3 regions of the Streptomyces sp. NPDC001604 genome follow, and region 3 is predicted to be linked to each of the others. Evidence: riboswitches for the same ligand, from Rfam matches in the RefSeq annotation. Region 3 holds a riboswitch; each other region holds the start of a gene.
What was found. Region 3 has a riboswitch for S-adenosylmethionine ahead of ACFY1E_RS00215 (aminotransferase class V-fold PLP-dependent enzyme). Riboswitches for the same ligand answer to the same signal wherever they lie in the genome.
Positions count from the first base shown of each region.

Region 1: linked by a shared signal. The riboswitch ahead of ACFY1E_RS46040 (amino acid ABC transporter permease) and the one ahead of ACFY1E_RS00215 (aminotransferase class V-fold PLP-dependent enzyme) in region 3 are both predicted to bind S-adenosylmethionine.
Region 2: linked by a shared signal. The riboswitch ahead of thrC (threonine synthase) and the one ahead of ACFY1E_RS00215 (aminotransferase class V-fold PLP-dependent enzyme) in region 3 are both predicted to bind S-adenosylmethionine.

Region 1 is NZ_JBIAUY010000031.1:22,520-32,622, forward strand. Features, by position in the region: gene ACFY1E_RS46035 (glutathione S-transferase C-terminal domain-containing protein) at 1-889, shown strand, start outside; SAM riboswitch class IV at 956-1,065, shown strand; gene ACFY1E_RS46040 (amino acid ABC transporter permease) at 1,416-2,396, shown strand; gene ACFY1E_RS46045 (amino acid ABC transporter ATP-binding protein) at 2,393-3,190, shown strand; gene ACFY1E_RS46050 (ABC transporter substrate-binding protein) at 3,269-4,291, shown strand; gene ACFY1E_RS46055 (GNAT family N-acetyltransferase) at 4,368-5,102, shown strand; gene ACFY1E_RS46060 (putative leader peptide) at 5,162-5,272, shown strand; gene ACFY1E_RS46065 (LLM class flavin-dependent oxidoreductase) at 5,388-6,602, shown strand; gene ACFY1E_RS46070 (NtaA/DmoA family FMN-dependent monooxygenase) at 6,623-7,996, shown strand; gene ACFY1E_RS46075 (LLM class flavin-dependent oxidoreductase) at 7,993-9,084, shown strand; gene ACFY1E_RS46080 (LLM class flavin-dependent oxidoreductase) at 9,077-10,103, shown strand, end outside.
Region 2 is NZ_JBIAUY010000028.1:9,198-19,300, reverse strand. Features, by position in the region: gene ACFY1E_RS44645 (carboxylesterase/lipase family protein) at 1-61, opposite strand, end outside; gene ACFY1E_RS44640 (metallophosphoesterase family protein) at 64-960, opposite strand; gene ACFY1E_RS44635 (NADH:flavin oxidoreductase) at 1,083-2,228, opposite strand; gene groL (chaperonin GroEL) at 2,369-3,991, opposite strand; gene ACFY1E_RS44625 (cold-shock protein) at 4,420-4,626, opposite strand; gene ACFY1E_RS44620 (MoaD/ThiS family protein) at 5,078-5,353, opposite strand; gene thrC (threonine synthase) at 5,425-6,714, opposite strand; SAM riboswitch class I at 6,733-6,889, opposite strand; gene ACFY1E_RS44610 (glucosyl-3-phosphoglycerate synthase) at 7,062-8,006, shown strand; gene ACFY1E_RS44605 (trehalose-6-phosphate synthase) at 8,102-9,493, shown strand; gene otsB (trehalose-phosphatase) at 9,536-10,103, opposite strand, start outside.
Region 3 is NZ_JBIAUY010000001.1:39,029-49,131, reverse strand. Features, by position in the region: gene ACFY1E_RS00240 (heme-copper oxidase subunit III) at 1-461, shown strand, start outside; gene ACFY1E_RS00235 (c-type cytochrome) at 542-1,351, shown strand; gene ACFY1E_RS00230 (Rieske 2Fe-2S domain-containing protein) at 1,348-2,403, shown strand; gene ACFY1E_RS00225 (cytochrome bc complex cytochrome b subunit) at 2,400-4,034, shown strand; gene trpD (anthranilate phosphoribosyltransferase) at 4,166-5,230, shown strand; SAM riboswitch class IV at 5,302-5,418, shown strand; gene ACFY1E_RS00215 (aminotransferase class V-fold PLP-dependent enzyme) at 5,584-6,945, shown strand; gene ACFY1E_RS00210 (Lrp/AsnC family transcriptional regulator) at 7,060-7,341, opposite strand; gene ACFY1E_RS00205 (rhomboid family intramembrane serine protease) at 7,338-8,072, opposite strand; gene ACFY1E_RS00200 (hypothetical protein) at 8,238-8,477, shown strand; gene ACFY1E_RS00195 (NYN domain-containing protein) at 8,511-9,854, shown strand; gene ACFY1E_RS00190 (NlpC/P60 family protein) at 10,091-10,103, shown strand, end outside.

The DNA.
Region 1 (10,103 bases), on a different contig from region 3:
CACACCTCTGGCCGCCCACACCTCCGCCCGGCCCGCGCCCGCCTTCCGCGGCCGGATCGGCAGCGACGCCCGCAGCGGCCACTACGCCGTACCGGGCCGCTACCGCCTCCATCTGTCGACCGCGTGTCCCGACGGCCTGCGCATCGCCGTCACCCACAGCCTGCTCGGTCTGGACACCGTCTGTCCGGCGACCTTCCTGCCCGCCGTCCCCGACACCCCGGAAGGCGGCCACCGCGCCCTGCGCCCGCTGTACGAGGCGAGCGCGCACCACTACACCGGCCCGGCCGTCGCGCCCGTGCTCAGCGACGACTGGTCCGGACGGATCGTCAGCACGCACGCCCCGGACATCATGCGCGACCTCGCCCGCCGCTTCGGCAGCGATCGCCCCTCGCCCTACCCGTGCGGCGCGGAGTCGGAGATCGAGGCCGTCGAGCGGATGTGCGCGCAGGGCATCGAGGACGCCGCGCAGTGCGCCGGATCGGCCGGCGGTGAGGAGTCGGAGCGCGCGGCGGCGCTCGAGACGCTGCTCGAAACGCTCGGTGCACTGGAGCGGTGGCTGGTCGGGCGGACGTACATGATCCGCGACGAAATCACCGCCGCGGACGTCGAGTTGTGGGTCGCGCTGGTCCAACTCGACACCGTGCACCGCAATCATCTGGACGCAGGTGCCGTCCAGCGGATCGCCGCCCATCCCACCCTGTGGGCCTACGCCCGCCGGCTGGCCGCCCATCCGGCCTTCGGTGCCCATCTCGACCTGGACGGCATCGCCCGGCGCCACCACGCCCGTTGCCAGGGTCTGGAGGCCGCCGGAGCCGCTGTCCAGATCCTGGACTGGGCGGCCCATGCATCCGAAGGAAACGGGACAGACCCGCAGGTCAACAGGGATTGAGCCGTTCCACACAGTGGACCGGCGTTGACATTCCGTCGGGCAATTGTTTTAACTACCAACCAGAACGGTCATGAGTGTCAGCGACAAGCCCTGGCTGGCTGACCGGCAACCCTCGCTCCGCGGTGGGGTGCCCCAGGTGACGACCGGACCGGATGACGTTTCGGTAAGCGCGAGGCCCTCAGGGGCCGGAACAGTGACGGTGACGCCATGTACGCAGCTCCCAGGACGGCCGCACGCCGCCCTCAGGGCTGCGTACAGCCGTACGCGAACCTGCTGAACCTGTTCGCCGCCGACCGTGCCGTCGATCTGCTCCGTGTGAACAGCGCACTGTGTACCGCACCGGGCCGTGCCCGCTGTCGGGGCTGACACCTCCCCACAGCCCCCGCACTCCCTGACGAACACCGCCCGCGCGGTGTGCCGTTGTCCTCCCCGCCCCCGGTGCCCCCGTCCACCCGTGCGCTGAGCAAGTCGCTGCAGCGCACGGCTGCCGCGGCCTGTGGGGTGTCCGACTCCGCCGGAGCCCACCATGAGTGAACCCCCTGGCGCCGCCGTCGCCCTCGCCGATGCGCCGCCCGCCGACGAACCGTCAAATCCCCTCGCCGCACAGCGCGTCCTGCCGCTGCGCAGGCCGGGACGCTGGATCGCCACCGCCGTCGTCCTGGTCCTCGCGGCCCAGTTCGTGCACGGCCTGACGACCAACCCGTTCTACCAGTGGGACCGCTTCGGCTACTGGTTCCTGCGGCCGAACATCCTCGACGGCCTGGTCATCACCCTCGAAGTCGCCGCCTACAGCGCGGTGTTGGGCCTGGCCGGCGGTATCGTTCTCGCCCTGGCCCGGCTCTCGAAGAGCCCGGTGCTGCGGGCCGTCAGCTGGACCTACATCTGGGCGCTGCGCTCCATCCCGCTCATCGTGGTGCTGCTCTTCCTCTACAACTTCAGCGCCCTGTACAAGACATTGAGCGTCGGCGTCCCCTTCGGACCGGCCTTCCTCTCCTTCGACGAGTCCAAACTGGCCACCGACATGGTCGTCGCCGTCATCGGCCTCAGCCTCAACGAGGCGGCCTACGCGGCCGAGGTCGTCCGCGGCGGCATCCTCTCCGTCGACCAGGGCCAGCACGAGGCGGCGGCGGCCCTGGGCCTGCCGAAGAGCTACCAGTTCACGAAGATCGTCTTCCCGCAGGCGCTGCGCTCCATCACCCCGAACTACGTCAACCAGCTCATCGGCCTGATCAAGAGCACCTCGCTGGTCTTCTACGTCTCCCTGCTCGACCTGTTCGGCACCGCGCAGTCCATGGGCGCCACCTACCCCGGCGACATCGTGCCGCTGCTGCTGGTCGCCACCGTCTGGTACCTGATCCTGACCAGCGTCGTCTCCGTCATCCAGTTCTACGTCGAGCGGTACTACGCCCGGGGTGCCACCCGCAGCCTGCCGCCGACACCGTTGCAGAAGCTCCGCACCGGTCTCACCGACCTGCGAGCCCGTATCCGCAGGGAGGTCGCCGTATGAGCGCGAAGACCCTCGAGCCGCTGGCCGGCGTCGAGGCCGCCACCGTCGAGGTGCACGACGTGCACAAGTGGTACGGCGCCCACCGCGTCCTCAACGGCATCGACCTGACGGTGCGGCCGGGCGAGGTGACCGTGATCCTCGGCCCGTCCGGCTCCGGCAAGTCCACCCTGCTGCGGGTCATCAACCACCTGGAGAAGCCGGAGATCGGCCACGTCAGCATCAACGGCGAACTGGTCGGAGTGAAGCGGGAGGGCGAGCGGCTGAAGGAACTGAGTGAGCGGGCCATCCTCACCCAGCGCGGCCGCATCGGCTTCGTCTTCCAGAACTTCAACCTCTTCCCGCATCTGACGGTCCTGGACAACGTGGCCGCCGCCCCGGTCGCCACCGGCAGGCTCACCAAGTCCGAAGCACAGGAACTGGCCCGCGAGTTGCTCGGCCGGGTCGGTCTCGCCGACAAGACCGGCGCCTACCCGCGCCAGCTCTCCGGCGGCCAGCAGCAGCGCGTCGCCATCGCCCGCGCCCTCGCCCTGCGCCCCGGCGTCATCCTCTTCGACGAGCCCACCTCCGCCCTCGATCCCGAACTGGTCGGCGAGGTCCTCGCCGTCATCAAGGACCTGGCGACCAGCGGCACCACGCTCGTCATCGTCACCCACGAGATCGGCTTCGCCCGCGAGATCGCCGACCGGGTCGTCTTCATCGACGGCGGAAGGATCGTCGAACAGGGCCCGCCCTCCGAGGTCCTCGACAAGCCGCAGCACGAGCGCACCAGGGACTTCCTCAGCAAGGTCCTCTGACCCCTGAGGCACCTGCCGCGCCCCACGACTTCCCCCCACGCCACCACCTCCTCACCCTCTCAGCGACAAGGAACGGCCATGTCTGTCCACTTCACCCGACGCAGCCTGATACGCGGCATCACCGCGGCGACCGCGGTCGCCACCCTCGCCACCGGGCTCGCCGCCTGCGGTGGGAACAGCGACGCGGCCACCACGACCGCTGCGGCCGACGGGACCGTGACCGTCGGACAGCTCTCCAACGGCGCCGCCAAGCAGACCGGCCTCAAGGTCTCCGAGGTGAAGTCGATCAGCGCGGAGCTGCCCAAGTCCGTCAAGAGCAGCGGCAAGCTGGAGATCGGCATCGGCGCCCTGCCCGCCGGTTTCGCGCCGTTGGCCTACGTCGGCAGCGACCAGAAGACCCTCACCGGCGCCGAGCCCGACTTCGGCCGCCTGGTCGCCGCGGTCCTCGGCCTGAAGCCCGAGCTGAAGAACTTCACCTGGGAGAACCTCTTCGTCGGCATCGACAGCGGCAAGGTGAACGTGGCCTTCTCGAACGTCACCGACACCGAGGAGCGCAAGAAGAAGTACGAGTTCGCCTCCTACCGCAAGGACAACCTCGGCTTCGAGGTGCTCAAGGCCGGCAAGTGGAACTTCGACGGCAACTACGAGAACCTCGCCGGAAAGACCGTCTCCGTCGGCGCCGGCACCAACCAGGAGAAGATCCTCCTGGAGTGGAAGAAGAAGCTGGAGAGCGAGGGCAAGAAGCTCACCGTCAAGTACTACCCGGACCGCAACGGCACCTACCTGGCCCTCAACAGCGGCAAGATCGACTCCTTCTTCGGGCCCAACCCCGGCATCGCCTACCACATCACCCAGTCCGCGGGCACGCCCAATCCGACGCGCAACGCGGGCACCTACTCCGGCGCCGGCGCCTCGTTGCAGGGCCTGATCGCCGCCACCGCCAAGAAGGACAGCGGCCTCGCCAAGCCGCTCGCCGACGCCATCAACTACCTGATCAAGAACGGCCAGTACGCCAAGTGGCTGGCCGCCTGGAACCTATCCAACGAGGCCGTCGCCAAGTCCGAGGTCAACCCGCCCGGCCTGCCGCTCGACAACTCCTGACCCGCCACCGACAGGGGATCCCGTCGCCGCCCAGCGGCGGGGTCCCCGCTCCCAGGCCCTCGGAGACCACCCCACGATGTCCGCCACCAGCATCGAAAGCATCGAAGCCCCCTCCTCGCACCTCCTGGACAACCCCGCCTGGGCGGCCCTGACCGGCCCGCACGCCCACTTCGCCGAACGCGTCGGCCGCGCCGCCCGCTACCGGCAGGACGTGGCCCCCTTCCATGCCCTCGCCGACACCGACGACCCACAGGCCTGGGCCGACCTGGCCACCCTCGTCGGCCCCGACGGCACCGCCTCGGTGCGCGGAGTGACCGAGGCGCCGCCCGGATGGGAGATCCTGCGCACCGGACAGGGTGTCCAGCTCGTGGACACCGGTCTGCGCGCCGAGCCCGACCCCGAAGCCGAACGGCTCGGCGCCGACGACGTGCCCGAGATCCTCGACCTGGTCGCCCGCACCCAACCGGGGCCCTATCTGCCCCGCACCGTCGAGATGGGCACCTACCTCGGCATCCGCCACCGCGGCCGGTTGATCGCCCTGGCCGGCGAGCGCCTCCACCCGCCCGGCTGGACCGAGATCAGCGCCGTGTGCACCGACCCCGCCCACCGCGGCCGGGGCCTGGCCACCCGCCTGGTCCGCGCGGTCGCAGCCGGCATCAAGGAGCGCGGCGAACGCCCCTTCCTGCACGCCCGAGCCGGCAACGCCGACGCCGTCCGGCTCTACGAGTCGATCGGCTTCACCCTGCGCCGTCGCACGGTCTTCTCGCTGGTACGGCCGACCGGAGCCGCCGTTCTGGAAGAAACGGCATAGCCGTGGCGTTGTCCTTGTCGGAGGCTGACTGTTCGCGTGTTCGGGCGGAGGTGTGGGACGTGACACGTGTACTCCGCGCCCGTGCCGACAACCCGCGCCACCGCGTCCGCCTGCACTCCCGGCCCCATATCGACCTCCAGCGCGTGGCCAGCGCCCTCTGTTGCTCCTGACCGTCCCCCAGCCGTCGGCTCGGGGGGACTCCCATCTCCCCTCGGTCGCCCTGCCGCCGTGTGCCCCGATCCCGCGGGGCCGGCGATCTCGTACGGACCTCCAGGAAGGCACCTCGTGTCCCCAACTCCCGCTTCCCGTCTGCACCTTGCCGTGGCCCTCGAGGGCACCGGCTGGCACCCGGCCTCCTGGCGCGAGCAAGTGGCTCGCCCCCGGGACCTGTTCACCGCCGGCTACTGGGCCGACCAGGTCGCCGAGGCCGAGCGCGGACTGCTCGACTTCGTCACCTTCGAGGACGGCCTGGGCCTGCAGTCCTCCCGGTACGGCGAGCTGGACGGCCGTACCGACGAGGTGCGCGGCCGCCTCGACGCCGTACTGATCGCATCCCGCATCGCACCTCTCACGCGGCACATAGGCCTGGTGCCGACCGTGATCGCCACCCACACCGAGCCGTTCCACATCTCCAAGGCGATCGCCACCCTCGACTACGTCAGCACCGGCCGCGCAGGCCTGCGGGTGCAGATCACCGCCCGCCCGCACGAGGCCGACCACTTCGGCCGCCGCACCTTCCCGCCGATCGACCTGGCGGAACTCCAGAGCCCGGCCGGACAGGAACGGCTCACCGAGCTCTTCGACGAGGCCGCCGACTACGTCGAGGTCGTGCGCCGGCTCTGGGACAGCTGGGAGGACGACGCGGAGATCCGGGACGTCGCCACCGGCCGCTTCATCGACCGCGACAAGCTGCACTACATCGACTTCGAGGGCAGGTACTTCAGCGTCAAGGGCCCCTCCATCACCCCGCGCCCGCCGCAGGGCCAGCCGCTCGTCACCTCCCTCGGACACCAGACCGTCCCGTACCGGCTGATCGCCCGCCAGACCGACGTCGGCTACGTCACCCCGCACGACACCGACCAGGCCCGCGCGATCGTCGCCGAGATCCGCGCCGAGCAGGAGGCCGCCGGGCGCGCCGGTGAACTCCTGCACGTCTTCGGCGACCTGGTGATCTTCCTCGACGACGACCAGGCCGCCGCGGAGGACCGCCGTGCCCGTCTCGACGGCCTCGCGGCAGAGCCCTACACCAGCGACGCACGCATCTTCGCCGGTACGCCCGCCCAACTCGCCGACCTGCTGCAGGAGTTCGCCGAGGCGGGACTGACCGGGTTCCGGCTGCGGCCCGCCGTCACCGGACACGACCTGCCCGCCGTCAGCCGGGGCCTGGTCCCCGAACTCCAGCGCCGTGGCGCCTTCCGTACCGCCTACGAGGCCGACACGCTGCGCGGCCTGCTGGGCCTCGCGCGCCCCGCCAACCGCTACGCCGCCGCCACCGCCTGAGCCGGAAGGACCGCACCGACATGAGCAAGCCGCTGAAGCAGATCCATCTGGCCGCACACTTCCCGGGCGTCAACAACACCACGGTGTGGAGCGACCCGAAGGCCGGCAGCCACATCGAGTTCAGCTCCTTCGTCCACTTCGCGCAGACCGCCGAACGCGCCAAGTTCGACTTCCTCTTTCTCGCCGAGGGGCTCAGGCTCCGCGAACAGGGCGGGAAGATCTACGACCTGGACGTCGTCGGCCGGCCCGACACCTTCACCGTCCTGGCCGCGCTCGCCGCCGTCACCGAACACCTCGGCCTGACCGGCACCATCAACTCCACCTTCAACGAGCCCTACGAGGTGGCCCGCCAGTTCGCCAGCCTCGACCACCTCTCCGGCGGCCGCTCCGCCTGGAACGTCGTCACCTCCTGGGACGCCTTCACCGGCGAGAACTTCCGCCGCGGTGGCTTCCTCCCGCAGGAGGAGCGCTACTCCCGCGCCAAGGAGTTCCTGACCACCGCGCACGAACTCTTCGACTCGTGGCACGGCGACGAGATCATCGCCGACCAGGCCACGGGCGTCTTCCTGAGCGACGCCAAGGCCGGCTCCTTCGTCCACTCCGGCCAGCACTTCGACATCCACGGCCAGTTCAACGTGCCGCGCTCCCCGCAGGGCCGCCCGGTCATCTTCCAGGCCGGCGACTCCGACGAGGGCCGCGAGTTCGCCGCCTCCTCCGCCGACGCCATCTTCAGCCGCTACGCCACCCTGGAGGCGGGCCAGAGCTTCTACCAGGACGTCAAGAACCGCCTCGCCAAGTACGGCCGCCGCGCGGACCAGTTGCTCATCCTGCCCGCCGCGAGCTTCATCCTCGGCGACACCGACGCGGAAGCCGAGGAACTGGCCAAGGAGGTGCGCCGCCAGCAGGTCAGCGGGGCCACAGCCATCAAGCACCTGGAGTTCGTCTGGAACCGGGACCTGTCCTCCTACGACCCGGAGGGCCCGCTGCCCGACATCGACCCGGACATCAGCGACAACCACATCTCCAAGGGCCGCGCCCAGGTGCGCATGTACCGCGACCCGCTGGCCACCGCCCGCGAGTGGCGCGAGCTGGCCGCCGCCAACAACTGGTCCATCCGTGACCTCGTCATCGAGACCGGCAACCGCCAGAACTTCATCGGCTCCCCGGCCACCGTCGCCAGGACCATCAACGACTTCGTCCAGGCCGACGCCAGCGACGGCTTCATCCTCGTCCCGCACATCACCCCCAGCGGCCTCGACGTCTTCGCCGACAAGGTCGTCCCGCTGCTCCAGGAACAGGGCGTGTTCCGCACGGAGTACGAGGGCCCGACCCTCCGCCACCACCTGGGCCTCGCACACCCGGACGAGGCGTCGGACGAGCGGGTGGCCTCGTGAAGTTCCTCGCGATCACCCTGATCGTGCACCGCCCGGACCCGGTCACCGGGGTGCAGAAGTCCACCCACGACCGGTTCCGTGAGGTGCTCGACAACGCCCTGCTCGCCGAGGAGCTGGGCTTCGACGGCTTCGGTGTGGGGGAGCGGCACGAGCGGCCGTTCATCTCCTCCTCGCCGCCGGTCGTGCTGAGCCATGTCGCCGCGCTGACGAAGCGCATCCGGCTGTTCACCGCGGTGACCACGCTCAGCCTCCTGGATCCGGTCCGCGCCTACGAGGACTACGCAACCCTCGACCACCTCTCGAACGGCCGCCTCGACCTGATCATCGGCAAGGGCAACGGCGCCGCCCAGCGCGACCTGTTCCACGTCACGCCCGAGGACCAGTGGGACCGCAACGCCGAGAGCTACGAGGTGTTCCGGCAGATCTGGCGGCAGGACAAGGTCACCGCGGCGACCCGCTTCCGCCCCGAGTTGGCGGAGGCGGAGGTGTGGCCGCGCCCCTACCAGCAGCCCGTCCGGGTCTGGCACGGCAGCGCGACCAGCAAGGAGTCGGTCGACCTCGCCGCACGCTACGGCGACCCGCTGTTCTCGGCCAACGTCACCAACCCCATCGAGCCGTACGCCGAGCTGATCCGGCACTACCGCGAGCGCTGGGAGCACTACGGCCACGACCCGGCACGGATCGCCGTCGGGGCGGGCACGGCGGGCATCCTCGTCGCCCCCACGACCCAGGAGGCGCTGGCCGCGTACCGGCCGGTCTTCGAGTCCAACCTGGCGTTCTTCAAGAAGGCCGGCCTGCCGGTCGTCTTCGAGACCCTGGAGGACTTCGTCGAGCGCAGTTCCGCCCTGATCGGCAGCCCGCAGCAGGTCATCGACAAGGTGCACCGCTACCACGAGCAGTTCGGACACACGGTGGTGCACGTGCACGCGGACGCGAGCGGACTCACCGACACCCAGCACCGCGACTCGCTGGAGCTGTTCCAGTCGGCGGTGGCTCCGACCCTGCGCAAGGCCATCCCGGACCCGCCCTTCGACTGGGGCCCGGTGCTGCCGGGAGCGGCAGCCAGTGAGGAGCCGGCACATGTCTGACATCCCCCTCGGCGTCCTGGACCTGGTGCCGATCTCCTCCGGTTCGACGGCCGCCGAGGCCCTGCGCAACTCCATCGACCTGGCCCGGCAGGCCGAACGCCTCGGTTACGCCCGCTACTGGTTCGCCGAACACCATCTCAACCCGGGCGTCGCGGGCACGTCCCCCGCGGTCGTCCTGGCCCTGGCGGCCTCCGCCACCTCCACCATCCGCCTCGGTTCGGGAGCCGTACAACTCGGCCACCGCACCGCCCTGTCCACGGTGGAGGAGTTCGGCCTGATCGACGCCCTGCACCCCGGCCGCCTCGACCTGGGCCTGGGCCGCTCGGGCGGCCGCCCACCGGGCGAGAAGGCGACAGGGCCGACGACCACCCCGGTCGTCGACGGGCGCGCCCCCAACGGCCTGCTCATCCCGCCCCGCTTCTCCTTCGAACGTCTCCTCGGCTCACCCCGGATCGCCCTGCAACGCAGGCTGCTCCTGCTCCCGAACGCGGAATCGCAGGACTACGCCGAGCAGATCGACGACATCCTCGCCCTGCTGGCCGGTACCTACCGCTCTCCGGAGGGCGTCGAGGCGCACGTCGTGCCGGGCGAGGGCGCCGAGGTCGAGCTGTGGATCCTCGGCAGCAGCGGCGGCCAGAGCGCCGAGGTCGCCGGCGCGCGCGGCCTGCGGTTCGCAGCCAACTACCACGTCAGCCCGGCCACCGTCCTGGAGGCGGTGGACGGTTACCGGTCCTTCTTCCAGCCCTCCGACGTCCTCGACAAGCCGTACGTCAGCGTGTCCGCCGACGTCGTGGTCGCCGAGGACGACGAGACGGCCCGCGAACTCGCCACCGGTTACGGCCCGTGGGTGCGCAGCATCCGCACCGCCGAGGGCGCGATCGAGTTCCCGACGCCCGCGGAGGCGCGCGCCCACCCCTGGACCGACGAGGACCGCGCGCTCGTCCAGGACCGCCTCGACACACAGTTCGTCGGCTCCCCGGCGAGGGTGGCGGACCAGCTGGAACAGCTCCAACAGGCCA
Region 2 (10,103 bases), on a different contig from region 3:
GCCCGTCCTCACGGCGCCCACGCACCGCTCCGCCGACGGTACGCACGACAGTGGTCGTCATCATCAACTCCTGGTTGGGAACTTGCCGAGCCGTTCGATCAATGCGCGCGTCTGCTGCTCGTCGATCTCGTACACGGTCTCGTGGGCCCGCGGATCACGCGCGTGGAAGGTGTGGAACATCGGGCCCGATGCACCGTCGCCCAGCTCCACCAACGAGGCCGACGCCCCGCGCACCGCGCGTTCGGTGCCGGGAGGTGTCGTCAGGTCGATGCGGTTGACCACGCCCGGTGTGACCCACACCGGGATCGCCGCGAGCAGCCCGAAGAGCTGGAGGTGGAAGTGCCCGGTGAGCACGACCCGGACGTCGGTGCCACGAATCGCCTCCGCCAGGGCCGAAGGATTGCGCAGCCCGAAGACGCGCTGGGTCTCGATGTCCAAGGCGATCGGCGGGTGATGCAGCGCGAGGACGGTCCCATGGGGCGCGGGCGTGGCCAAGACATCCCGTAGCCAGGCAAGTTGCTCCGCACCGACCCACCCGTGCACCTTGCCCGGCACGAGCGAGTCCAGGGTGACGAAACGCCACCCGTCCACCGCACTGACCGCCGCCCGCTCCCCCGCCGCGGACTCGAGAACGGTCTCGGCCCGCTCGGTCCCGTCCGCAGCCAGATGCCCGCTGCCCAGCACCTTCCCGAAGGCCCGGCGCTCGTCGTGGTTGCCCGTCGTGCAGAACACGGGCGCGTTCAGCGGCAGCGCGAACCCGGTCACCAGCTCTCGTACGATCGTGTACGCCTCCACTGCCCCGTCGTCGGCGAGGTCACCGGTGACGACGATCGCGTCCACGCCCCGCTGGTGGCGCAGTTCGGCGAGCATGAGACGGAGGGAGTCGGTGGCGTTGACGCCGTGCCTGTTGGGGGCGTCGGCACGCTCGATGTGAGTGTCGGAGAGGTGCAGGATCCTCATGCCCCCGAACGCTAGCCGTAGTTGACCTCGGCAACCAGAACGTCGACGAGGCCGAAGGCCGATGGGGGTCCGGGGGCGCAGCCCCCAGGGCCGCGCACCCCCACCGACCCGCACTGCTCAGTTCAGCTCAGCGTCTTCAGCGCACCGGCCGAGTACGGCTCAAGCTCGTCGCTCCGCCCGGCCAGCACCTTCGCCGCCCACTCGGGATCCTGCAGCAACGCCCGCCCGACAGCGACGAAGTCGTACTCCTCCCGCTCCAGCCGGTCCAGAAGGTCGTCGATCCCCCGGACGGGCGACCCCTCCCCGGCGAACCCGCGGATGAAGTCCCCGTCGAGCCCGACCGACCCGACGGTGATGGTCGGCCGCCCCGTCAGCTTCTTCGTCCAGCCCGCGAGGTTGAGGTCGGAGCCCTCGAACTCCGGCAGCCAGTACCGCCGCGTGGAGGCGTGGAACGCATCCACACCGGCCGCGGCCAACGGCGCGAGGATCGCCTCCAGCTCCTCCGGCGTCTCGGCAAGACGGGCGTCGTACGCCTCCTGCTTCCACTGCGAGTACCGGAACAGAATCGGGAACTCCGGCGACACGGCCTCCCGTACGGCCGCCACGATCTCCGCCGCGAACTTCGTACGGGCCACGGGGTCGCCGCCGTACGCGTCCGTACGACGGTTGGTGCCGGCCCACAGGAACTGGTCGAGGAGGTAGCCGTGCGCGCCATGCAGTTCTATGCCGTCGAAGCCGATGCGCTCGGCGGCGACCGCGGACTCGACGAACGCACCGATGACGGCGTCGATGTCGGCCTGCGTCATGGGCGTCGCGTCCTCGACGCCGGTGACGCGCAGACCGGAGGGGCCGTGCGAGGGGGCGTCCGGGTAGGGAGCGTCGCCCTGGTTGCGGACCGTGCCGATGTGCCACAGCTGCGGAACGATCGTGCCGCCCGCCGCATGCACCGCCTCGGCGACCTTCTGCCAGCCGGCGAGCTGCTCCTCGCCGTGGAACCGGGGGACGCGGTCGCTGTTGCCGGCCGACTCGTGGCCGACGTAGGTGCCCTCGGTGACGATCAGCCCGACGCCGGCGGCGGCCCGGCGGGCGTAGTACGACACCACGTCCTCACCGGGGATGCCGCCCGGGGAGAACATGCGCGTCATGGGTGCCATGACGATGCGGTTGGGGACGGTCAGGCCGTTGATCGCGGTGGGCCGGGAGAGGACCTCGGCGGCGCGGGAGGGGGCGGTGGTCACGTGGGTGGGCTCCTCGTGCGATGGCTGCATTGACCCAGACTGGTATGTGCACACGCATTGTTGCACCCGCTGAAGCAATTCTCCTATGACCTCTGACACGCCCGAGGGCGGCACCCCCTGTTTCCAGGGAGTGCCGCCCTCGGTGGGAACCCGGATCAGCCGGAGGCCGATCAGAAGTCCATGTCACCGCCCGGCATACCGCCACCGGCGGGCGCGGCGGCCTTCTCCGGCTTGTCGGCGATGACGGCCTCGGTGGTGAGGAAGAGCGCGGCGATGGAGGCGGCGTTCTGCAGGGCAGAGCGCGTGACCTTCGCCGGGTCGATGATGCCTTCCTTGACCAGGTCGACGTACTCGCCGGTCGCGGCGTTCAGGCCGTGGCCCGGGGTCAGGTTGCGCACCTTCTCCACCACGACACCGCCCTCGAGGCCGGCGTTGACGGCGATCTGCTTCAGCGGGGCCTCGAGCGCGAGCTTCACGGCCTGGGCGCCGGTCGCCTCGTCACCCTCCAGGTCCAGCTTCTCGAAGACGGTGGACGCCTGGATGAGCGCGACGCCACCACCGGCGACGATGCCCTCCTCGACGGCGGCCTTCGCGTTGCGGACGGCGTCCTCGATGCGGTGCTTGCGCTCCTTGAGCTCCACCTCGGTGGCGGCACCGGCCTTGATGACCGCGACACCGCCGGCGAGCTTCGCCAGGCGCTCCTGCAGCTTCTCGCGGTCGTAGTCCGAGTCGCTGTTCTCGATCTCGGCGCGGATCTGGTTGACCCGGCCCTGCACCTGCTCCGTGGAGCCGGCGCCGTCGACGATGGTGGTCTCGTCCTTGGTGATGACCACCTTGCGGGCGCGGCCCAGCAGGTCGAGGGAGGTGTTCTCGAGCTTGAGACCGACCTCCTCGGAGATGACCTCGCCGCCCGTGAGGATGGCGATGTCGTTCAGCATCGCCTTGCGGCGGTCACCGAAGCCGGGGGCCTTGACCGCGACGGACTTGAAGGTGCCGCGGATCTTGTTGACGACCAGGGTCGACAGGGCCTCGCCCTCGACGTCCTCGGCGATGATCAGCAGCGGCTTGCCCGACTGCATGACCTTCTCCAGGAGCGGGAGCAGGTCCTTGACGGAGCTGATCTTGGAGTTGGCGATCAGGATGTACGGGTCGTCGAGCGACGCCTCCATCCGCTCCATGTCGGTGGCGAAGTACGCCGAGATGTAGCCCTTGTCGAAGCGCATACCCTCGGTGAGCTCCAGCTCCAGACCGAAGGTCTGGGACTCCTCGACGGTGATGACGCCTTCCTTGCCGACCTTGTCCATGGCCTCGGCGATGAGCTCGCCGATCTGGGTGTCGGCGGCGGAGATGGAGGCCGTGGAAGCGATCTGCTCCTTGGTCTCGACATCCTTGGCCTGCTCGAGGAGGGCACCGGAGACGGCCTCGACGGCCTTCTCGATACCGCGCTTGAGGGCCATCGGGTTGGCGCCGGCGGCTACGTTGCGCAGGCCTTCCTTGACGAGCGCCTGGGCGAGGACGGTCGCGGTGGTCGTACCGTCACCGGCGACGTCGTCCGTCTTCTTGGCGACTTCCTTGACCAGCTCGGCGCCGATCTTCTCGTACGGGTCCTCGAGTTCGATCTCCTTGGCGATGGAGACACCATCGTTGGTGATCGTGGGGGCGCCCCACTTCTTCTCGAGGACGACGTTGCGGCCCTTGGGGCCGAGCGTCACCTTCACGGCGTCCGCGAGCTGGTTCATGCCGCGCTCGAGGCCGCGCCGCGCCTCCTCGTCGAACGCGATGATCTTGGCCATGTGAAGTGGTCCCTCCAGGACTGGGGGTGATTCCTTCGGACCGCGCCCGCGCCCGCGACGGACGGCTCGCCGACCCGTGGGTTCCTTGCCCCACCCGGCCTGCGGGCCTCACCGACCCGGTCCATCTTTGTCACTCTCACCTTCAGAGTGCTAACGCCAATGATTAGCACTCGACCCCACCGAGTGCAAGGTGCGCCCGCGGAGCGGGCTCGTTGAGGGGTGGTGGTCGGGCGACGGGTGGGCGCAAGGTGCGCCCGCGGAGCGGGCTCGTTGAGGGGTGGTGGTCGGGCGACGGGCGGGCGCAAGCGGCTCTCGGAGGCTGGGCCGCGCCCGCCCCGTCCCGGACATGCCGAAGGGCCCGCCCCGTGAGGTGCGGACCCTTCGATCAAGAACAGAAGAACGTCGCTGCGATTAACCCGGCGCGTGCTTCAGCCGGCCGCCAGACGGACCATGTCCGCCTGCGGCCCCTTCTGGCCCTGCGAGATCTCGAAATCGACCCGCTGACCCTCTTCCAGGGTGCGGTAGCCGTCCATCTGAATCGCACTGTAGTGGACGAAAACATCCGCACCACCGTCGACCGCGATGAAGCCGTACCCCTTCTCCGCGTTGAACCACTTGACGGTGCCCTGAGCCATGCCTAACTCCCCTATTACTGGCCCTTGCACAGATCCACACTTCGCGGATCCGGGTCAGACCTCACCCCCCACGGTTGGGGGCGTGCGCCGGAACGCGTCGACCGCGGCTGAATGTATCTGTCCAACTGCCGTCTGCAACAGGTCAATCGGACGAGAATTCCGGGCACGACCGGTCGGGACTTTAGGGAGAATTCACCCGGATTCAGGGCAAGTCGGGCCCCATAAATGGAGCATAAGACGCAAAAAACCTGCACACTTTGGCTACTTCTCGCTGCCCGAGAAGCGAGAACTCATATGCATGCGGCAAGCGGAGTCGAGCGGTTCCCCAACTGTACCGTGCTCAACCATGCAGAATTGCCCCCTCCGCTTCTCTCACGGAGGGGGCAATTCGATGAACACTTCGTAACCGACGTTACCTACGGTAATAATCGGTCGTTCGACCTGTTTCCGGTCAGCCTCCGGCGACGGCCGGAATGATCGAGACGCCCGCCCCGTCCGGAGTCGCCGTCTCCAGCCCCTGCTCGAACCGCACGTCGTCGTCGTTCACGTAGACGTTGACGAAGCGGCGCAGCTTGCCCTGGTCGTCGAGAACGCGAGCGGCGATCCCGGTGTGGTTCTTCTCGAGATCGGCGATGACCTCGCCGAGGGTGCCGCCTTCGGCGGTGACCTCGGCCTGCCCGCCGGTGTAGGTACGCAGGATGGTGGGGATACGAACGTTGACGCTCACGATGAACCTCCGGTCAGGGATTTAGGGGCGCGCGGGGCTGTGTCCGATTGCGGCTCCGCCGCGGGGCGCGACTACGCGAGTCCAGCCTCGCGGAACGACTCGAGGCTCGGCCGAATCGTCGCGGTGAGCCCGGTGTCGGCCACCGCATCCAGCGTCTTCAGACCATCACCGGTGTTGAGGACGACCGTCGTCAGGGTCGGGTCGAGCACGCCGTTCTCGATGAGCTTGCGCGTCACGCCCACGGTCACCCCACCGGCGGTCTCCGCGAAGATCCCCTCGGTCCGGGCGAGCAGCCGAATCGCGTCCACGATCTGCTCGTCGTTCACGTCCTCCACCGCCCCACCGGTACGGCGGGCGATGTCCAGCACATAGGGACCGTCCGCCGGGTTGCCGATGGCCAGCGACTTGGCGATCGTGTTCGGCTTCTGCGGCCTCACGACGTCGTGCCCCGCCTTGTACGCGACGGAGACAGGGCTGCACCCCTCGGCCTGCGCCCCGAAGATCTTGTACGGCCTGTCCTCGACGAGCCCGAGCTTGATCAGCTCCTGCAGCCCCTTGTCGATCTTCGTGAGCTGCGAGCCGGAGGCGATCGGCACGACCAGCTGGTCCGGCAGCCGCCAGCCGAGCTGCTCGCAGATCTCGTACGCCAGGGTCTTGGAGCCCTCGGCGTAGTACGGCCGCAGGTTGACGTTGACGAAGCCCCAGCCCTCGCCGGCCGGGTCGCCGATCAGCTCGGAGCAGAAGCGGTTCACGTCGTCGTAGTTGCCCTCGATGCCGACGAGCTCGCCGCCGTAGACCGCGGCCATGACGACCTTGCCCTGCTCCAGGTCGTGCGGGATGAACACGCAGGAACGGAAGCCGGCGCGGGCGGCCGCGGCACCCACCGCACCGGCCAGGTTGCCGGTGGACGAGCAGGACAGGGTGGTGAAGTCGAAGGCGCGCGCGGCCTCGATGGCCTGGGCGACGACCCGGTCCTTGAAGGAGTGCGTCGGGTTGCCGGAATCGTCCTTCACGAACAGCTTGCCGGCGTCGACGCCCAGTTCGCGGGCGAGGTTGTCGGCCTGGACGAGCTTGGTCCAACCGGGGTTGATGTTGGGCTTGTCCGCCACGTCCGCCGGGACGGGCAGCAGGGGCGCATAACGCCAGATGTTCGCGGGACCCGCCTCGATCTGCTTGCGGAGTTCCTCGGCGTCGTAGGCCGAGAAGTCGTACGCGATCTCGAGCGGGCCGAAACACTCCTCGCAGGCGAAGACCGGGCCGAGAGGCACCTGGTGACCGCACTCGCGGCAGGAAAGCGCCGCGGCGGGACCGAGGTCGACGGTCGTGGAGTCGGTGGTGCTTGCAACAGTCTGCGCAGCCATGTGAGGCGAGGCCCTTTCTCCTCATCTTCCTCACGACGCATCTCGCCGTGAGACGGATTTGGCACCTTCCCTAGCCGGGAGCCTCGCGGAACGATCGGCATCGATCGGTACGAGACCGGCTGGAGGGTTGCCGGGGCTTCATCGGGCCGTATCCCTCTGCCCCTCTGGATGAGCGGTATTCGGTTGTTCAACTCGTTCAACGCTGGACGACCCCCGACATGCGATGGTCACCAGCGTTGTTCAAGACTGTAACCGAAGGCCAGGACAGTTGAGATAGTCGTCCGAACCGCGAGATGGATCACATGATGATCCGGCTTTCGCCGAGAGAACGCAGAGGAGCCGCCTACGTGCTGGAAGAAGTCGAGCGCTGGCTGAGCACCCGCTCCTGGTCCCTGACCGATCGCCCTCTCCACCAGATCCTGGCCGCCAAGCAGCGCACCGGGCAGTCGGTCAGCGTCGTGCTGCCCGCGCTCAACGAGGAGGAGACGGTTGGCGACATCGTCGCGATCATCCGTCACGACCTGATGCAGCAGGTCCCGCTCGTCGACGAGATCGTCGTCGTCGACTCCGGGTCCACCGACCGCACGTCCGAGGTCGCCGCGGCGGCCGGGGCCAGGGTCGTCCACCGTGACGACATCCTGCCCAGCATCCCGACCGTCCCCGGCAAGGGCGAGGTGCTGTGGCGCTCGCTCCTGGTCACGAGCGGGGACATCGTCTGCTTCATCGACGCCGACCTGAAGGAGTTCTCCTCCGACTTCGTCTCCGGGATCGTCGGCCCGCTGCTCACCGAGCCGGGGGTCGACCTGGTCAAGGGCATGTACGACCGTCCGCTGGCCGGCGCCCAGGGCCAGGGCGGCCGGGTCACCGAGCTGATGGCGCGTCCGCTGCTGAACATGCACTGGCCGCAGCTGGCGGGCTTCGTGCAGCCGCTCGGCGGCGAGTACGCGGCCCGCCGCAGCCTGCTGGAACAGCTGCCGTTCCCCGTCGGGTACGGCGTCGAGCTGGGCATGCTGGTGGACGCCCTGCACCTGGTGGGCCTCGACGCGCTCGCCCAGGTGGACGTCGGGGTGCGCAAGCACCGTCACCAGGACGGGCAGGCGCTGGGCCGGATGTCCGCCGCGATCTACCGCACGGCACAGCTGAGGCTGGCCCGCGGCCACCTCATCCGTCCCTCCCTCACCCAGTTCGAACGGGGCGAGGACGGCTTCGAGCCGCGCACCTACTCCGTGGACACGGAGGAGCGGCCGCCGATGGTGGAGATCGCGGAGTACGCGTCGCGCAAGGTCGCCTGAGGCGGCGCGTTACGCGGCCTGGGCGGTGTATACGGTCCACCCGCAGAGCCCAGACATACGTTTGAGCGTTTACGGGCCGGGCTAGGTTGAGGCGTATGGCTTCCACGAACGGCGCTGGTCATCAGGTGCTGGTCGCGTCCAACCGCGGCCCGGTCTCGTACGAAGTACAGGAGGACGGCTCGCTGGCCGCCAGGCGCGGCGGCGGCGGGCTGGTCTCCGGCCTCTCCGCGATCGGGCCCGACGCGGACGCCCTGTGGGTGTGCTCGGCACTGTCCGACGGCGACCGCGAGGCGGTACGGCGCGGGGTCGGCGAGGACGGGGTGAGGATGCTGGCCATCCCGGCCGACGTGCACGCCGACGCGTACAACGGCATCGCGAACTCGGTGCTGTGGTTCGTGCACCACATGCTGTACCAGACGCCCCTGGAGCCGGACTTCGACGCGGAGTTCCGGCGGCAGTGGGCGTCCTACGAGACCTACAACCGGGCCTTCGCCGAGGCGCTGGCCCAGGAGGCGGCCGAGGGCGCGGCGGTGCTGGTGCAGGACTACCACCTGTGCCTGGTGCCGGGGATGCTGCGGGAGCTGCGGCCGGACCTCAGGATCGGGCACTTCTCGCACACGCCGTGGGCGCCGGTGGACTACTTCCGGATGCTGCCGGACGACATCGCCGAGCAGCTTCTGCACGGCATGCTGGGCGCCGACCGGCTGGGCTTTCTGACCCGGCGCTGGGCGGACGCGTTCACGGCGTGCGCCACGGCGGTGGTGGGCGGCCTCGGGGGCACGGAGATCGGCGTGCACGGCCTGGGCGCCGACGCGGACTTCCTGCGCAAGCGCTCGCACGAGGCCGATGTGGCCGAGCGGATGGCCGCGCTGAAGGAGGAGATCGGCGCCGGGCGCAGGACCGTCGTGCGGGTCGACCGCACCGAGCTGTCGAAGAACATCGTGCGCGGGCTGCTGGCGTACCGGCAGCTGCTGGAGGACCACCCCGAGTGGCGTGAGCGGGTCGTGCACGTGGCGTTCGCCTATCCCTCCCGGCAGGACCTCGCCGTGTACCGCGACTACACGGCCGAGGTGCAGCGGGTGGCTCAGGAGATCAACTCCCACTTCGGGACGCCCGGTTGGACGCCGGTCGTGCTGCACGTCAAGGACGACTTCGCGCGTTCGCTGGCCGCCTACCGGCTGGCCGACGTGGCCCTCGTCAACCCGATCCGGGACGGCATGAACCTGGTCGCGAAGGAGGTGCCGGTCGTCTCCGACGAGGGCTGCGCGCTGGTGCTGTCGCGCGAGGCGGGCGCGCACGCCGAGCTGGGCGAGGACGCGATCACGGTGAACCCGTACGACGTGATCGGGACGGCGCAGGCGCTGCACGCCGCGTTGTGCCTGTCGGCGGCTGAGCGGGCGGAGCGCAGCAAGCGGCTCGCCGCAGCAGCCACGGCGTTGCCGCCGGCGCAGTGGTTTCTTGAGCAGCTGGAGGCTTTGCGGGGGTGAGGTCTGGGGGCTGCCGCCCCCAGACCCCCGCCTTCTCGGCCCTTAAGGGGCCTTGTCCTCAGACGCCGGACGGGCTGAAAGGCCGAGCTGCGCCGCCAGGGCTCGCAGCAGGCGTACGACGCCCTCTGGGCCGTCCACCACCAGGTCCGCGCGCTCGCGCAGTTCCGTCACCTCGTCGCTGCCGCTGCAGACGAGGAGGCCGGGGGTGCCGTCGGAGCGGAGTTTCTCGACGGCGGCGAAGGCGGGGAGGTCGCCGAGGTCGTCGCCTGCGTAGAGGACCGCCGAGGCGTCGATCTCGCGGACGTACTCCAGGAGGGCCACTCCCTTGTCCACGCCCGGCGGGCGCAGTTCGAGGACCAGGCGGCCGGGTTCGACGATCAGGCCGTGGCGGGTGGCGAGGTCGGTGAGGGGGGCGCGCAGGGCCTCGAAGGCGGCCTGGGGGTCCGAGGCGCGGCGGGTGTGGACCGCTACGGCGCGGCCCTTCTCCTCGATCCAGGTGCCCTGCCAGGCGCCGATGCGGTCGAGGAAGCCGGGGAGTTCGGCGCGGACCGCGGCGACGCCGGGGTGGGGGGCGGGTGCGCTGACGTTGCCGCTGACCGCGTCCCAGCGT
Region 3 (10,103 bases):
CCGGTCCGGATCACTGGAAGGAGATGGCAAGTCATCTCAACCTTCCGTTCTCCGCGACCAACACCACGATCCTGGTGCTCTCCTCCCTCACCTGCCAGCTCGGCGTGTTCGCCGCCGAGCGCGGGGACGTGAAGAAGCTCCGGGGCTGGTTCATCATCACGTTCGTGATGGGTGCGATCTTCATCGGCGGTCAGATCTTCGAGTACACGGAGCTGGTGAAGAAGGACGGGCTCTCCCTGTCCTCCGACCCGTACGGCTCGGTGTTCTACCTGACCACCGGGTTCCACGGCATGCACGTGACGGGCGGCCTCATCGCCTTCCTGTTCGTTCTCGGCCGCACCTACGCGGCCAAGAGGTTCACCCACGAGCAGGCGACCGCGGCCATCGTCGTGTCCTACTACTGGCACTTCGTCGATGTCGTGTGGATCGGCCTCTTCGCCACGATCTACCTGATCAAGTAGCCGGGCCCGTTCCCGCGTGCGCCCGCGCGGCGCACAACCCACAAGCATCGACGCAGAAGATCCTGACACCGGGGTAATCCGTGAAAAAGCTCTCCGCACGACGACGCCATCCCATGGCGGCGCTCGTCGTCCTACTCCTCGCGCTGGCATGCACAGGGGGGCTGTACGCCGCGTTCGCACCCGCGAGCAAGGCGCAGGCCGATGACACCGCCCAGTCCCTTGCCATCGACGAGGGCAAGAAGCTCTACTCCGTGGGCTGCGCCAGCTGCCACGGCACCGGCGGTCAGGGCACCTCCGACGGTCCGAGCCTCGTGGGCGTGGGCGCCGCGGCCGTCGACTTCCAGGTCGGCACCGGCCGTATGCCGGCCCAGCAGCCGGGCGCTCAGGTCCCGAAGAAGAAGGTCATCTACTCGCAGGCCGAGATCGACCAGCTCGCCGCGTACATCGCCTCCCTCGGCGCCGGCCCGTCCATCCCCACGGCGGCGCAGTACGGCCCGGACGGTGCCGACATCGCCAAGGGTGGCGAGCTGTTCCGCACCAACTGCGCGCAGTGCCACAACTTCACCGGCAAGGGCGGTGCGCTGACGCACGGCAAGTTCGCGCCCAGCCTCGAGGGTGTAGACCCGAAGCACATCTACGAGGCCATGCAGACCGGCCCGCAGAACATGCCGTCGTTCCCCGACACCACGATGTCGGAGCAGAACAAGAAGGACATCATCGCGTACCTCCACGCGGTCAACGGAGACGACACCGAGAGCCCCGGCGGCCTTGAGCTGGGCGGACTCGGCCCGGTCTCCGAGGGCCTGTTCGCCTGGATCTTCGGACTCGGCGCGCTGATCGCGGTCGCCGTCTGGGTCGCCGCTCGGACCGCAAAGGCCAAGAAGTCATGAGTAGCCAAGACATTCCAGAAGAGAACCTGCCCGCTGAGCAGGACGCGCACGGCACCGTAAGCCTCGCGGACGAGCAGAACCCGTTCGCGGACCCCGGTCTGCCGCCCCACGAGCACCGGGTGCAGGACATCGACGAGCGGGCCGCCAAGCGGTCCGAGCGTGTGGTGGCCATGCTGTTCACGGTCTCGATGCTGGCCACGGTCGGCTTCATCGCCTCGTACGTGGCGATCCCGCACGACAAGTCGATCTTCGTGTTCCCGCTCGGCCACATCAACGCGCTGAACTTCGCGCTGGGCCTGACCCTGGGCCTCGCGCTGTTCTCCATCGGCGCGGGCGCGGTCCACTGGGCCCGCACCCTGATGTCCGACGTGGAGATCGCCGACGAGCGGCACCCGATCGAGGCGTCCCCCGAGGTCAAGGCCAAGGTCATGGCCGACTTCAAGCAGGGCGCCAAGGAGTCCGCGCTCGGCCGCCGCAAGCTCATCCGCAACACGATGTTCGGTGCGCTGGCCCTGTTCCCGCTCTCCGGCGTCATGCTGCTGCGCGACCTCGGACCGCTGCCGGGGACCAAGCTGCGCCACACGCTGTGGTCCAAGGGCAAGCTGCTCGTCAACATGAACACCAACGAGCCGCTGCGCGCCTCCGACGTCGCGGTCGGCTCGCTCACCTTCTGCAAGCCCGAGGGCCTGGAGGAGCACGACGAGAACTTCCAGACCGAGATCGCCAAGGCGGCCCTGATGATCGTCCGGATCCAGCCGGACAACATCAAGGACAAGCGCGAGCTCGAGTGGTCGTACGAGGGCATCGTCGCGTACTCGAAGATCTGCACCCACGTCGGTTGCCCGATCTCGCTGTACGAGCAGCAGACGCACCACGTGCTGTGCCCCTGCCACCAGTCCACCTTCGACCTGTCCGACGGTGCCCGGGTGATCTTCGGCCCCGCCGGTCACGCCCTGCCGCAGCTGCGCATCGGCGTGAACGACCAGGGCTACCTCGAGGCGCTCGGCGACTTCGAAGAGCCCGTCGGTCCTGCTTTCTGGGAGCGCGGATGAGCACCAACGAGAACACCGAGTCCCGGCGCGGCAAAGCGCCGGCCGGCGAGCGCGTCGCCGACTGGGCCGACGGCCGGCTGGGGATCTACTCCCTGGCCAAGACCAACATGCGCAAGATCTTCCCCGACCACTGGTCGTTCATGTTGGGCGAAGTGTGCATGTACAGCTTCATCATCCTCATCCTCACGGGTGTGTATCTGACGCTGTTCTTCCACCCGTCGATGAACGAGGTGGAGTACCACGGCAGCTACATCCCGCTGCAGGGCCAGATGATGTCCGAGGCGTTCAACTCGACCCTGCACATCTCCTTCGATGTGCGCGGTGGTCTGCTGATCCGGCAGATCCACCACTGGTCCGCGCTGATCTTCCTCGCGGGCATGTTCGTGCACATGATGCGTGTGTTCTTCACCGGCGCGTTCCGCAAGCCGCGTGAGGTCAACTGGATCTTCGGCTTCCTGCTGCTCGTCCTGGGCATGTTCACCGGCTTCACCGGTTACTCGCTCCCGGACGACCTGCTCTCGGGTACCGGTGTCCGCTTCATGGAGGGCGCGATCCTGTCCGTGCCGATCGTCGGCACGTACCTGTCGATGTTCCTCTTCGGCGGCGAGTTCCCGGGCGGCGACTTCGTGGCCCGGTTCTACTCGGTCCACATCCTGCTGCTGCCGGGCATCATGCTCGGCCTGATGGTGGGCCACCTGATCCTGGTCTTCTACCACAAGCACACGCAGTTCGCGGGCCCCGGAAAGACGAACAACAACGTCGTCGGCATGCCCCTGCTGCCCGTGTACATGGCGAAGGCCGGCGGCTTCTTCTTCCTGGTCTTCGGCGTCATCACGGCCATCGCGGCGATCGCCTCGATCAACCCGATCTGGGCCATGGGCCCGTACCGTCCGGACCAGGTGTCCACCGGCGCTCAGCCCGACTGGTACATGGGCTTCTCCGAGGGCCTGATCCGTACGATGCCGGGCTGGGAGATCAACCTCTGGGGCCACACGCTCGTCCTGGGCGTGTTCATCCCGCTGGTGATCTTCCCGCTGGTCCTGGTCGCGATCGCGGTCTACCCGTTCATCGAGTCCTGGGTCACCGGCGACAAGCGCGAGCACCACATCCTGGACCGTCCGCGCAACGCCCCGACGCGTACCGCGTTCGGTGCCGCGTGGGTCTCCTGGTACTTCGTGCTGATGATCGGTGGCGGCAACGACCTGTGGGCCACGCACTTCCACCTGTCGATCAACGCGATCACCTGGTTCGTGCGCGTCGGCTTCTTCGTCGTGCCGGTCCTCGTGTTCCTCGCAACCAAGCGGATCTGCCTCGGCCTCCAGCGCCGCGACAAGGACAAGGTGCTGCACGGCCGTGAGTCGGGCATCATCAAGCGCCTGCCGCACGGTGAGTTCATCGAGGTGCACGAGCCGCTCAGCCAGGACGCCCTGCACACGCTCACGGCGCACGAGCAGTACAAGCCGGCCCAGATCGGCCCGACGGTCGACGAGAACGGCGTCGAGCGCAAGGTCAAGGGCTCCGAGCGACTGCGCGCCAAGCTCAGCGAGGCGTACTACGGCGAGGAGTCCCAGATTCCGAAGCCCACCGTCGAGGAGTACAGGGAGATCACGAGCGGCCACGGCCACCACTGATCGCTGCGGCTCGCCACGCCACGGCAGGGGCCCCCGTCCGGTCTTCGGACGGGGGCCCTTTTCCATGCCCTGAGCTGGATAGGGTGGCCTCACACTCGTTTTCTTCTTCTACGACGACCAGGAGCGGCCTCATGAGCGCTGTGACCCCCGCTGGAGGCGACACCGCGGCGGGCCGTTCCTGGCCCCTGCTGCTGAACGGCCTGCTGGACGGCCACGACCTCAGCGCCGACGACACCGCTTGGGCGATGGACCTGATCATGCGCGGTGAGGCGACCGACGCCCAGATCGCCGGGTTCGCGGTGGCGCTGCGTGCCAAGGGCGAGACCGTCGAGGAGATCACCGGGCTCGTCCGGACGATGTACGAGCACGCGAACGTGATCGAGGTGCCGGGGCGGACCGTCGACATCGTCGGAACGGGCGGTGACGGCGCGAAGACGGTGAACATCTCCACCATGTCGGCGATCGTCATCGCGGGCACGGGCGCCAAGGTCGTCAAGCACGGCAACCGGGCCGCCTCCTCGGCGTCCGGCGCCTCGGACGTGCTGGAGAAGCTGGGCGTCAATCTGGAGCTGACCCCGAAGCGGGTGGCGGAGGTCGCGGAGGAAGCCGGCATCACCTTCTGCTTCGCCATCAAGTTCCACCCGGCGCTGCGTCATGTGGCCGCTGCCCGAGGCCAGTTGGGCATCCGGACGACCTTCAACGCCCTCGGTCCGCTGACCAACCCGGCGAAGGTGAGGGCACAGGCGGTCGGTGTCGCCGACCCGCGCCTGGCGCCGCTCATCGCCGGGGTCCTCGCCGAGCGCGGCAACTCCTCCCTCGTCTTCCGCGGCGACGACGGCTTCGACGAGCTGACCACGACGGCCACCTCACGTGTCTGGGTCGTCCGCGACGGCAAGGTCACCGAGGAGACCTTCGACCCCCGTGACGTCGGCATCGAGCTGGTCCCGGTGGAGGCCCTGCGCGGCGGCGACCCGTCGTACAACGCGGAGGTCGCCCGCAGGCTCCTCGACGGCGAGAAGGGGCCCGTACGGGACGCCGTCCTGCTGAACTCGGCGGCCGCCCTCGTCGCCCTCGACCCGGGTCCCGGGACGCTGGCCGAGCAGCTGCGGGCCGGCATGGACAAGGCGGCCCAGTCGATCGACTCCGGCGCGGCCAAGCGGGCGCTGGAGCGCTGGGTGGCGGCCAGCAACGCATAGCAGGGGAGCGCGGTCCCGCAATGCGGACACGAGTTGCGGGACCGCGATCACTTCACGTACGTTCCTGCCCAGGTCATGAGTGACAGTCATGAGGCCCCGGCCGACTGTCCGGCAACCCTCCGTCCGTGGCGGGGTGCCCCGGGTGAAGACCAGGCCGTAGGCAGCGAGGTCTACGGCAAGCGCGGACCCCTCGAGCAACCAGGGGTCCTGGTCGTCGAGGAGCCTTCCGTGAGCAAGCGAATGCGATAGGGCCGCAGAGCCCCGCCTCCGCATCCCCCTTTTCACCTTCACGCCCCTGCTTGAGCGCTACCGCTCGCGGGGCGAATTCCACCTGCTTACACGGGAGTTCCGCCATGTCCGTCTCCACCGCTGCCGCCGCCACCTCGGTTTGTGCCCCGCTGCCCGTTCTGGGTCGGGATGTCACCGTCCCGCTCGTCACGGGCGGCGAAGTCACCTATGCGGCGCTCGACTACGCGGCCAGCGCGCCGGCCCTCCAGCGGGTGTGGGACGACGTCGCGGCGTACGCGCCCTACTACGGCAGCGTCCACCGCGGCGCCGGCTACCTCTCGCAGCTCTCCACCGAGCTGTTCGAGAACGCCCGCAGGACGGTCGCCGAGTTCCTCGACTGCCGGCCCGACGACCAGCTGATCTTCACCCGCTCGACCACGGACTCCCTCAACCTGCTGGCGCAGGCCCTGCCGGCCGACTGCCAGGTCTTCGTCTTCGAGACCGAGCACCACGCCGCCCTGCTGCCCTGGAAGGACGCCCGGGTCACCTGCCTCAACGCCCCGCGCACCCCGCAGCAGGCCGTCGAGACGCTGGAGAAGGCCCTCGCCGACCGGGACCCCTTCGGCCCGGCCCTGGTCTGCGTCACCGGCGCCTCGAACGTCACCGGCGAGCTGTGGCCGGTGCGTGAGCTCGCGGCCGCGGCCCATGCGCACGGCGCCCGTATCGTCCTGGACGCCGCCCAGCTCGCCCCGCACCACCCGGTCTCCGTGCAGGAGCTCGACGTCGACTGGGTCGCCTTCTCCGGCCACAAGCTGTACGCGCCCTTCGGCTCCGGCGTACTGGCCGGCCGCGCCGACTGGCTGCAGGCCGCCGACCCCTATCTCGCGGGCGGCGGCGCCAGCCGCAAGGTCACCCGGCGCGAGGACGGCGGCGTGGACGTGGAGTGGCACGACAGCGCCGCCCGCCACGAGGCCGGCTCGCCGAACGTGATCGGCGCCTACTCCATCGCGTCGGCCTGCAAGGCGCTCACCGAGGCCGGCTTCGACACCCTGGTCGCCCGCGAGCAGCACCTGATCGAGAAGGTGCGGGCGGGCCTGGCGGAGGTGCCGCAGGTGAAGGTGCTGTCCCTCTTCGGTGACGACGCCCCTCGCGTCGGCGTGATCTCCTTCGTCGTCGAGGGCTGGAACAGCTCGCACTTCGCCGCCGCGCTCTCCGCCGAGTACGGCATCGGCGTCCGCGACGGCCTCTTCTGCGCCCACCCGCTGGTCCGCACCCTCCTGGGCAGCGACCCGCAGACCCAGGGCGAGTGCGGCGCCCCCGAGGCCGCCCCCGGCGAGAAGTCCCTCAACGCCATCCGCGTCAGCTTCGGCGCCGGCACCCCGGACGAGCACGTCGAGCGCTTCGTCACCGCCGTCAAGGAACTGGTGACGGACGGCGCGAAGTGGACGTACCGCACGGAGGACGGCCGCTGCGTCCCGGCGGTTTGATCTCGACCGCCGCCAGGGGCAGCGCCCCTTTTAGGGGCGCGGGGAACTGCGCGACCAGCCACACACGGCCCGCAGTCGCACACGAACCGCGCCCCGCAGACGCCTAGGCGTCGATCAAGAATCCAACCCGATGGCAAACGCAGCCTCCAGGTCATGCTGCGAGTACGTCCGAAACGCAACATGCGTATCCGTCGCCTCCACACCAGGGATCTTGCTGATGCTCCCGGGAATCACATCGGCAAGATCCTCATGCTGCTTCACCCGAACCATCGCGATCAGGTCATACGTTCCGGTCACGGAAAAGACTTCACTCACGCTCTCCAGCGAAGCGATCCGCTCCGCGATCTCTGGGATCCGGTCCACGCTGGTCTTGATGAGGACGATCGCGGTGATCACGGCTGGTTCTCTCCCTCGGGGGCCGGAGCTGGGGCGGACCTCACTCTAGTCGTACGGCCGAATCGCACCCAGGCGTAGACGAAGCCCAGGCCGAAGCCCACCAGGTGAGCCAGATAGGCCACCCCCGGTCCCGTCGCCGCGCGCCCGGCCGCCAGCCACTGCAGGGCCGCCCAGAAGGGCAGCACGACCCAGGCGGGGAAACGCATGGGCAGGAAGAAGAGGAACGGCAGGAGACTGGTCACCCGCGCCCCGGGGAACAGGTAGAGAAACGCGCCCAGGACCGCCGAGATCGCCCCGGACGCGCCCACCAGGGACTGCTGGGAGGTGGCATTGGCCGCCGCGTACCCCAGTAGGGCGAGGTAGCCGCAGCCGACGTAGAAGAGCGTGAACTGGACGCGGCCCATCCGTTCCTCGGTCATCGCCCCGAAGACGTAGAGGAAGAGCATGTTGCCGAGCAGGTGCACCCAGCTGCCGTGGACGAACAGGGCCGTGGCGGGGGTCAGGGCGGCCCTCGGGGAGCCCTGGAACAGCTCGGCCGGGACGACGCCCCAGTGGTGGAAGTAGGCGCGCTGGGCGGCGAGCAGCGCGTCGCCGGAACCGTGGACCGGATTGAGGCCGGCTGCGGGGCCGGTGACGAAGAGCAGACAGCACAGGGCGATCAGCGTGTGCGTCATGGGCGCCGAGGGGCGCCGGATCGCTCTGCCGACGGTCGTGCTCCACTTGCCGATCATGAATACAGAGCATGACGTAACGGGACGCAGTCGCACAGACCGCCTCGCCGCCGTGGACGGACGGGCGGCGAGTCCGCACCAGGCCGTAGGGTTACGAGCCACACGCCCGGGGAAGCTCGGGCGTCACTGACAATAGAAGGCCTAGAAGGAAAGAGCACAGGCACGATGACGGTTCCCCTCCCGACCGCCACGACGCGGTGGCGCTGCACCCTCTGCGGCAACCTCACGCGTTTCGACGTGACCCGCTCGTCGAAGGTGGTCGAGTACGTCCACCTCGATCTGGCCGGAGAGCCCAAGGTCGAGGAGCGCGAGGTGGTCAGTGAGACCATCGAGTCGGTGCGCTGTCGCTGGTGCAACGCGGTGGATCAGGTGGAACTCGTGGACAGGCCGGGCGCCGACTCCTGAGGGAGCGGCCCCACAGGTAATGGGGTGTGACGGATGGTGGAGACCACAGGCGGGGGGCCGGACGACGGCACCGCCGAGGTGCTTGACCGTCCGCTGCCCGACGGAGTGCGCCGCAAGGTCGTCCAGATCGTCTCGGACGGCTTCGGCGGGCTGACCGTCGCCGAACTGCCCGCACAGCTCAGGCAGTACGCCCGTTTCGCACCGAACCGGCGGGCCAAGTTCGCCGGCAACGCGATGGCGGCCGCGCTGGAGACCGATCCGCTGTTCCGGCAGCGCATCGGGGAGAAGCTGAGAGAGGCCCAGCCGGAACTCACCGGCGCTCTCGACTCCGGCTCGCCGCCCCCGGCCGCGGATCCGCTCGACGTGGCGGCCGCGGCCTATGTTCTGCGGCCCGCCGGCTGGGTGAAGCTCGTGACCGCGGCCGGCGAGGAGGCCCAGCGGGCCGATGCCGAGCGCGCCGACGAGGAGAGCCGGGCCGAGCTGGAGCGGCTGCGGGCGGAGCTCGACCGGGCCCGGGAGCAGACCCGGGCCGACACCGAGCGGCTCCGTGCCGAGCTGGACGCCGCCAAGAAGGAGGCCGACTCGCTGCACCGCAAGCTGCGAGCGGCCCTCAGCGACGTCAAGCGGGGCGAGGCCGCCCTGCGCAAGATCCAGGGCGAGATCGAGACCGTACGCGCCGAGGGGCAGGCGCAGGTGTCCGCCGCGGAGAGCGAGTCCCGGCGGCTGAAGTCGCGGCTCGGGGAGGCGGAGGCCGCCCTCGAGGCCACGCGCAGAGCAGCGCGCGAGGGGCGCAGTGTCGAGGACATGCGCGTGCGCCTGCTTCTGGACACCGTCCTGGACGCGGCCCAGGGGCTGCGCCGCGAGCTGGCGCTCCCACCGGTGTCCGTACGGCCGGCGGAGACCGTCGATGCCGTCGAACCGGGGCGAATGACCCCGAAAGACATCGCCGCGCGCGCTTTGTCCGAAAATGACCCGGCGATCCTGGACCAGCTGCTGGAGCTGCCGCAGGCGCACCTGGTCGTCGACGGTTACAACGTCACCAAAACGGGTTATCCCCAAATGCCTCTGGAGAAGCAGCGGTTGCGGCTCCTCGGGCAGCTTTCGCAACTCGCTGCACAGACCGGCGCCGAGGTCACCTGTGTCTTCGACGGAGCCGAGCTGGCCGCTCCGGTGCTGCTGGCGCCGCCGCGCGGAGTGCGGGTGCTGTTCTCCAAACCGGGCGTCACCGCGGACGAGTTGATCCGCCAGCTGGTGCGTGCGGAGCCGCCCGGGAGGCCTGTCATCGTGGCTTCCACGGACCGCGAGGTGGCCGACGGGGTGGCCCGCGCGGGGGCGCGGCCCATCGCCTCGGCGATGCTCCTGAAGCGGCTCTCCTGAGCCGCTTCCCGGGCCGCTGTCCCGAAGGTCGAACTTCTAGGTTTAATGCCCGAATTGGCGCAATCGTCACGCAACGTAGCGTCAACCTCGCGTCACCGCACGTGGGTTATGTGCAAAGAATGCATTGCGTCACTAAGATTTTTCACGCGAGGATTTGAAGTGATCACAAGAAGGTCACTAAGGTCTGGCCTCGAACCTCCGAGCGGGTGATCACTCACAAGAAGGAGCCCTCTTCCGTGGCGTCCCATC